One region of the Acidovorax sp. AC410 genome, then DNA from elsewhere that is predicted to be linked to it. Evidence: predicted binding sites of a transcription regulator. Region 1 holds the regulator's gene; the other holds the start of a gene.
What was found. The regulator FNR, encoded in region 1, switches genes on or off when oxygen is low (the NO sensors DNR and NnrR bind a similar motif). The targets are predictions, from matches to a motif close to TTGATNNNNATCAA.
Positions count from the first base shown of each region.

Region 1 (3,402 bases):
TAGGTGGCGCCCACCCGGCCGATGGCCGAGACCCCGAGGGCGATCAGGTCGCAATCGGGCTGGGTGCTGTAGCCCTGGAAGTTGCGGTGCAGCCGCCCCTGGCGCTTGGCCACGGCCAGCGCATCGGTGGGCAGCGCGAAGTGGTCCATGCCCACATACACATAGCCCGCGTCCATGAATTGCTGCAGCGAGCGCGAGAGCATGGCCACCTTGGAAGGCGCCGCCGGCAGCTCGGCCGGCACGATGCGCCGCTGCGGCTTGAAGCGCTCGGGCAGGTGCGCGTAGGCATACAGCGCAATGCGGTCGGGCCGCAACTGCTTGACCTGCTCCAGCGTGCGGTCGAAGGATTCGGGCGTCTGCCGCGGCAGGCCATAGATCAGGTCCACGTTGACCGACTCGAAGCCCAGGCTGCGCGCCGCCTCCACCAGCGCAAACACCTGCCCGGCCGGCTGCACGCGGTGCACGGCCTTCTGCACGTCGGCATCGAAGTCCTGCACGCCAAAGCTCAGGCGGTTGAACCCGAGCTCGGCCAGCACCGCCAGGCGCTCGGGGGTCACGGTGCGCGGGTCCACCTCGATGGAGTATTCGCCGCCCGGCGCAAACGTGAAGCTGCGCCTGAGCACCGCCATCAGCTCGCGCAGCTTGTCGTCCGACAGAAAGGTGGGCGTGCCCCCGCCCAGGTGCAGCTGGCTCACCATCTGGCCCGTGCCGCAGTGGGCCGTGTGCAGCGCCACCTCGCGCGCCAGGTAGCGCAGGTAGACGTCGCCCCGGTCGTGGTGCCTGGTGATGATCTTGTTGCAGGCGCAGTAGTAGCACAGCGATTCGCAGAACGGAATGTGTACATACAGCGACAGCGGCAGCGCCTTGCCCGGCGTGCCCGCCTTGCGCTGGGCCAGTGCCAGCACATACTCGTCTTCGCCAAAGGCTTCTACAAAACGGTCCGCCGTGGGGTAAGAGGTATAACGGGGACCAGGCACATCGAAACGGCTCAGAAGTTCGGGCGTCACAGCGGTCATTTGGGGGAAATCCTTCTTTGGTAAGGACTTTGCCGCAGCCGTTGCCCACCGACCTTGATGTAGATCAAGTGTTCACGGAGTCAGAGTGGCGACAATTTGATGCATGTCAGCCACCACCACGCTCCTCTCCCCGGACACGGTCCGCCCGCGCATCCAACCAGCGTCCACGCCCATGAACCCGCTTGCCATCAAAGTCGCCTGCTCCAACTGCAACCTGCGCGAGCTGTGCATGCCCGTGGGCCTGGACGAGAAGCAGCTGGAGCGCATCGACGAGATCGTGGCCGTGCGGCGCAAGATCAAGCGCGGGGGCACGCTGTTCCACAACGGCGAGATGTTCACCTCGCTGTACGCCATCCGCACCGGCTTCTTCAAGACCTGCGTGGCCACCGAGGACGGGCGCGACCAGGTGACGGGCTTTCAGATGGCGGGCGAGATCATCGGCCTGGACGGCATCGTCAACGACCACCACACCTGCGACGCCGTGGCCCTGGAGGATGCCGAGGTCTGCGTGATGCCGTTCGACCGCATCGAGGAGCTCTCGCGCGAGGTCACGGCCCTGCAGCACCATGTGCACAAGATCATGAGCCGCGAGATCGTGCGCGAGCACGGGGTCATGCTGCTGCTGGGCAGCATGCGCGCCGAGGAGCGCCTGGCCGCCTTTCTGCTGAACCTGGTGCAGCGCCTGCACGCGCGCGGGTTCTCGCAGTCCGAGCTGGTGCTGCGCATGACGCGCGAAGAAATCGGCAGCTACCTGGGCCTCAAGCTCGAAACCGTGAGCCGCACCTTCTCGAAGTTCGCCGAGGACGGCATCGTCGAGGTCAAGCAGCGCCATGTGCGCATCCTCGACACCGATGCCTTGAAGCGCATCGTCAACTCGCAGACGTGTAACTAACCCCTCAGACCTGGACCTGCAGGCGGGCCAGCACCTCGGTCTTGCCGCTGCGGTCTGCGCGCAGGATCAGCGCCTCGCCCGAACTGGTGTTGGTGCTGGCCAGATCGGACAGCACGAACATATGGGTGAACCAGGCCTCGAAACTCCCGCGCCGGGCCGAGGCGGCCACCAGCGCCTGGCGCAGCTCGCGCAGGTGGCCGGCACCGGTGGTCTCCGGCGCGCCGCGCGGCGAGCCCAGCGCGGGCCACACCTGGGGGGCGGCAAATGCCAGCGTGGCACTGTCGATGCAGCGGCACCAGGGGCTCGAAAGCACCTTGGCCGGCTGCAGCTGGCGCTCCTTGAACCACGCCCCGGTGCGCCGCGCCTGCTCGCGCCCTTCTTCGCTGAGGTTGCGCTGCGTGCCGCAATCGCCCAGGCGAAACCCCGGTGGATCGAAGGTGCCAGGTGCCAGCGCATGGCGGAACGCGGCCACCACCCCGCCCTTGCGCAGCAGGGCCTCGGCCTCGGCGTCCTGGGCGGCCCAGGCGTGCAGCGTGGTCAACGCCAGCCCGGCGCCCAGCACGGTGCGCCGGCCAACGGCCGCTTCAGGCTGCGGGCTGGAAGGCATAGCCATTGCCCGATGCCGCCATGCGCCCGAATGCCGGGAACGGGAAGTGAAAGCCCCCCAGCATGGCATTGCTGGCGGTGATGCGTTGGAACACCTCGCGCCGCACCTTGCGCGCGGCCTCGGCATCCATGTCGAAGGTCACGGCCCAGTCGGGGTTGCGTGCGAAGAGGGCCGGCACATTGGTCAGGTCGGCCACGTAAAAGAAGTTCTGGCCGGCGGACTTGAGCTCGAACAGCGTGTGGCCCGGTGTGTGCCCGTAGGCCGCCACGGACTGGATGCCCGGCGCCACTTCGGTGCCCGCCCCGAACTGCACCAGCGTGTCGGCCGGCATGGTGGCAAAGGTGCGGCGCACGTTCTCGAAGGCGCCCTTCATGCCCGCAGGGGCAGCCGCCATGCGGGCATCGTCCATCCAGAAGGCATGCTCGGCGGCCGGCACCAGCACCTTGGCCTTGGGGAAGGTCAGCGCGCCCGCCTTGTTGCGAATGCCGTTGATGTGGTCGCCGTGGTAGTGGCTGATGAGCACGGTGTCGATGTCATCGGCCTTCAGGCCTGCAGCGGCCAGGCTGTCGAGCAGCTTGCCGGTGGTGGGGCCGCCAAACTCACCCAGGCCCGTGTCGATCAAAATCTTGCGCCCGCCTGCCAGCACCAGGAAGGGGGTGTAGGGCACGTCGATGTAGTCCATGGGCAGGCCCTGCGAGGTGAGCAGCGCACGCACTTCGGCAAGCGGCGCGTTCTTCACGAACTCCTCGCCCAGCGGGCGGCGCGTGATGCCATCGACCAGCGCCACCACCTCCGCATCGCCCACCTTCATGCGCCGAAAGCCGGGGTTGGGCAAGGTGGGCGTACCGAAGTTGGGCGCGTTCTGCGCCCACACGGGCACGAACGAG
Region 1 covers NZ_CEEDCG010000001.1:4,286,992-4,290,393, reverse strand. The annotation lists gene hemN (oxygen-independent coproporphyrinogen III oxidase) at 1-1,016, opposite strand, end outside; gene fnr (fumarate/nitrate reduction transcriptional regulator Fnr) at 1,189-1,908, shown strand; gene AC0IZS_RS19910 (histidine phosphatase family protein) at 1,913-2,521, opposite strand; gene AC0IZS_RS19905 (MBL fold metallo-hydrolase) at 2,493-3,402, opposite strand, start outside.

Region 2 (3,402 bases), 2.3 Mb from region 1:
CCCAACGGCTCGGGCATCTCGCTGGGCCACCCGATCGGCGCCACGGGCGCGCTGATCACCGTGAAGGCGCTGCACGAACTGCAGCGCGTGCAGGGCCGCTATGCGCTGGTGACCATGTGCATCGGCGGCGGCCAGGGCATTGCCGCGATTTTCGAACGCATCTGAACCCCGGGGCTGCCATCGCCACCCGCGATGCTGCCACCCCGCATTGGCAAGGCAGCACCTTCGCCTGATCAGCGATCATGGCGATGTGCTGGCCCAGATCAGCAGAGTGGAGCATGCCCGTTGCGGCGGCTCCCACCCATTGAACCGACGGAGACATCTTTCACCATGATTCGCACCCTGATTTCCTTCAGCGCGCTGGCCCTCGCCTTGGGTGCCACCGCCCACGCGCAGGCGCCCGCCCCTGCCGCTGCCTACCCCAACAAGCCCATCCGCCTGATCGTGCCCTTCCCACCGGGCGGCGGCACCGACATCCTCTCGCGCCTGGTGGCCACCAAGCTCACCGAAAGCGCCAAGTGGACCGTGGTGGCCGACAACAAGGCCGGCGCGGGCGGCACCATCGGCATCGGCGAGGCCGTGAAGGCCGCGCCCACGGGCTACGACATCGTGATGGGCCAGAAGGACAACCTGGTCATCGGCCCCTGGCTGTACAAGAACCTGCCCTGGGACCCCACCAAGGACCTGACCGCCGTGGCCCACGTGGCCTACACGCCCGTGGTCATCGCCACCAGCGCCAACTCCAAGTACAAGACCCTGGCCGACGTGGTGGCCGCCGCCAAGGCAGCCCCCGGCACCGTCACCTACGGCTCGCCCGGCAACGGCACGTCCATCCACCTGGCGGGCGACCTGTTCGAGAAGGCGGCCGGCGTGAAGCTCAGCCACATCCCCTACAAGGGCTCGAATCCCGCCCTCATGGACGCCCTGGCCGGCAACGTGGACCTGCTGATGTCCTCCGTGCCATCGGCCATGGGCCAGCTCAAGTCGGGCAAGCTGCGTGCTCTGGCCGTGACCTCGGCCAAGCGCAGTTCGTCCCTGCCCGACGTGCCCACCGTGGCCGAGTCGGGCTTCAAGGGCTTCGACGTGAGCACCTGGTACGGTGTGTTCGCGCCCGCCGGCACGCCGGCCAGCGTGGTCACGGCCCTGAACGCCGAGATCAACAAGCTGCTGGTCACCGAGGACATGAAGGCCGCCATCCAGGCCCAGGGCGCCGAGCCCGAAGCCATGTCGGCCGCGCAGTTCGGTACCTTGATGAAAAACGATTACGCCAAATGGAAGGGCATAGTAGAAGCCTCCGGCGCCAAGATCGAATAAGAGGAGTCGCTAAAAAGCCCTCCTGGCGTCGTTGCTCCGTCTTGCCGTACTGATCGTACTGTCTGCGACGGAGCGCCTAGCCAGGACCGCTGCGCTGGGCTTTGTAGCAACTCCAGAAGCGGTGGACCCGCAAAAATGGCTCCCTCAGGAGCCATTTTTTATTCATACGCGGCAAAGGTGCGCGATCAAGTCCTCACGACCAGCACCGGCACATGCACCGCGCCCAGCACCCGCTGCGTGACGCTGCCCAGCACCAGCTTTTCAAGGCCGCGGCGGCCGTGCGAGCCCATGACGATGAGATCGGCGCCCGTGCTCAGCACGGCGCTCACGATGCCGTCGTGCACGGTGTGGCCCTCGCCCACCACCGTGGTCACCTGCACGCCAGCGGCCGTGAGGGCAGTGCGAGCGGCGTCCAGTGCCGTATTCGCCTCGGCCGTGGCAGCGCTCAGGTACTGGGCCTGGCCATAGGCGAAATCGGCACCGACGCCGGTGAACGGATACGGGTCCACCACGTACAGGGCGGTCACGGCGCTGCCAAAGGTCTTGGCCAGCTCTGCCGCCTTGGACACCGCCAGCGTGGCGATGTCGGAGCCATCGATGGGAACCAGAATGTGCTTGAACATGGTGTCTTCTCCTTGTGTTGATGCACCCTCGGCAAGGCCCTGAACCCCCAATCCCCCGGTCCCGGGTGCCGCCTGCGATGCGATGAAGGACAGTGTGAACCCGTACCATACATCGCATCTTGATACGCATCAAACGGCGAGCGGTCGATCCAGCGATTTCTGCCGCAAGACGACGCTTTGTCCTACGCACGCGCCCCCATGACAAGGATGGCGCCCCTACCCCACCACGTCCGCTCCCTGGAACGCGCCGCGCCGGCAGGTGACCACGAGCGTGTCGCGGTAGCCACCTGGGGCGATGGGCTGGATGGGGGTGGATTCGTGGATCATGCGCGCGTCGTCGAGCAGCAGCAGCGACCAGGGTTCGGTGAGCGTGAAGCGCTGGCCGCCGGGGCCGTTGGCCTCGAACACCCGGGTCTCGCCACCCTTGATGCCCTCGCGCCCCACCAGGAACACAGCCACCAGATCCACGCCATCGCGGTGCGCGCCCTCGGGCGTGGGCCGGCCGATGCCGCCTTCGGTGTCGATGCGGAACTGGTGCGCCTCCACGAACCAGGGTTGTGGCGCCTTGCCCTGTGTGGCAAACACGGCGTCGGAGACGCGGGCCAGCGCAGCCAGCAGCTGCGACCACACGGGCAGCGCCACCGTGGCCGGCTCCATGGGCGCAAACCAGCGTTCCATGCCGCCGTGCAGGGCGTTGTATTCCACCGGCTGCCAGTGCGCGCGGTGCGGCACCGGCTGCGCCTGCCCATCCTGCACCATGAAGCAGGCGTGGCGGCGGCGGCGGTAGCGCCCGCCATCCTTGAGGAAGTCGTCCGGTGGCAGCGCGGCCCAGTCGGCGTTGAGTGCCAGCAGGTCCGGCAGGGAGCACCCTGTCCAGACCGCCACATCGGCGGGGGAGAGCACGGCGAAGCCCGCGCTGCGCAGTTGGTTTGCGGCGTCCGAAGGCGTGGTGAAAGGGGGAGAAAAAGTGACTTGGGCCATGGCCTGCGAGCATAAGGCTTAACCACGGACCCTGTCGGGCGAGGGCTTGCCGCAGGGGCGCGGACCCGGCGGCACATGACCCAGCTCCAACCCCGCGGGTGCTCAAGCCACCTGCGCGGCAATGCGCGGCAATGCGCTGGCAGGCGCCGGCCGCCCGAAAAGGTAGCCCTGGTAGTGCAGGCAGCCCACGCTGGCCAGCATGTCCCGCTGCTCGGTGGTTTCCACCCCCTCGGCGATCACGCCCAGGTCCAGGCTGTGCGCCAGGTTGACGATGGTGCGGGCGATGGCGGCGTCGTTGGGGTCGGTGAGCAGGTCGCGCACAAAGCTCTGGTCGATCTTGAGCTGGTCCAGCGGCAGCCGCTTGAGGTAGCTGAGCGAGGAGTAGCCGGTGCCGAAGTCGTCAAGCGAAAAGCGCACGCCCAGGGCACGCAGCGTAGTCATGCGCAGGATGATGTCCTCCACGTCGTCGAGCAGCAGCGACTCG
Region 2 covers NZ_CEEDCG010000001.1:6,600,597-6,603,998, forward strand. The annotation lists gene bktB (beta-ketothiolase BktB) at 1-165, shown strand, start outside; gene AC0IZS_RS30670 (tripartite tricarboxylate transporter substrate binding protein) at 331-1,314, shown strand; gene AC0IZS_RS30675 (universal stress protein) at 1,500-1,937, opposite strand; gene AC0IZS_RS30680 (2OG-Fe dioxygenase family protein) at 2,154-2,918, opposite strand; gene AC0IZS_RS30685 (EAL domain-containing protein) at 3,021-3,402, opposite strand, start outside.
Region 2: a site for FNR is predicted at 2,057-2,070, ahead of AC0IZS_RS30675 (universal stress protein). Genes of this name have one in related genera too.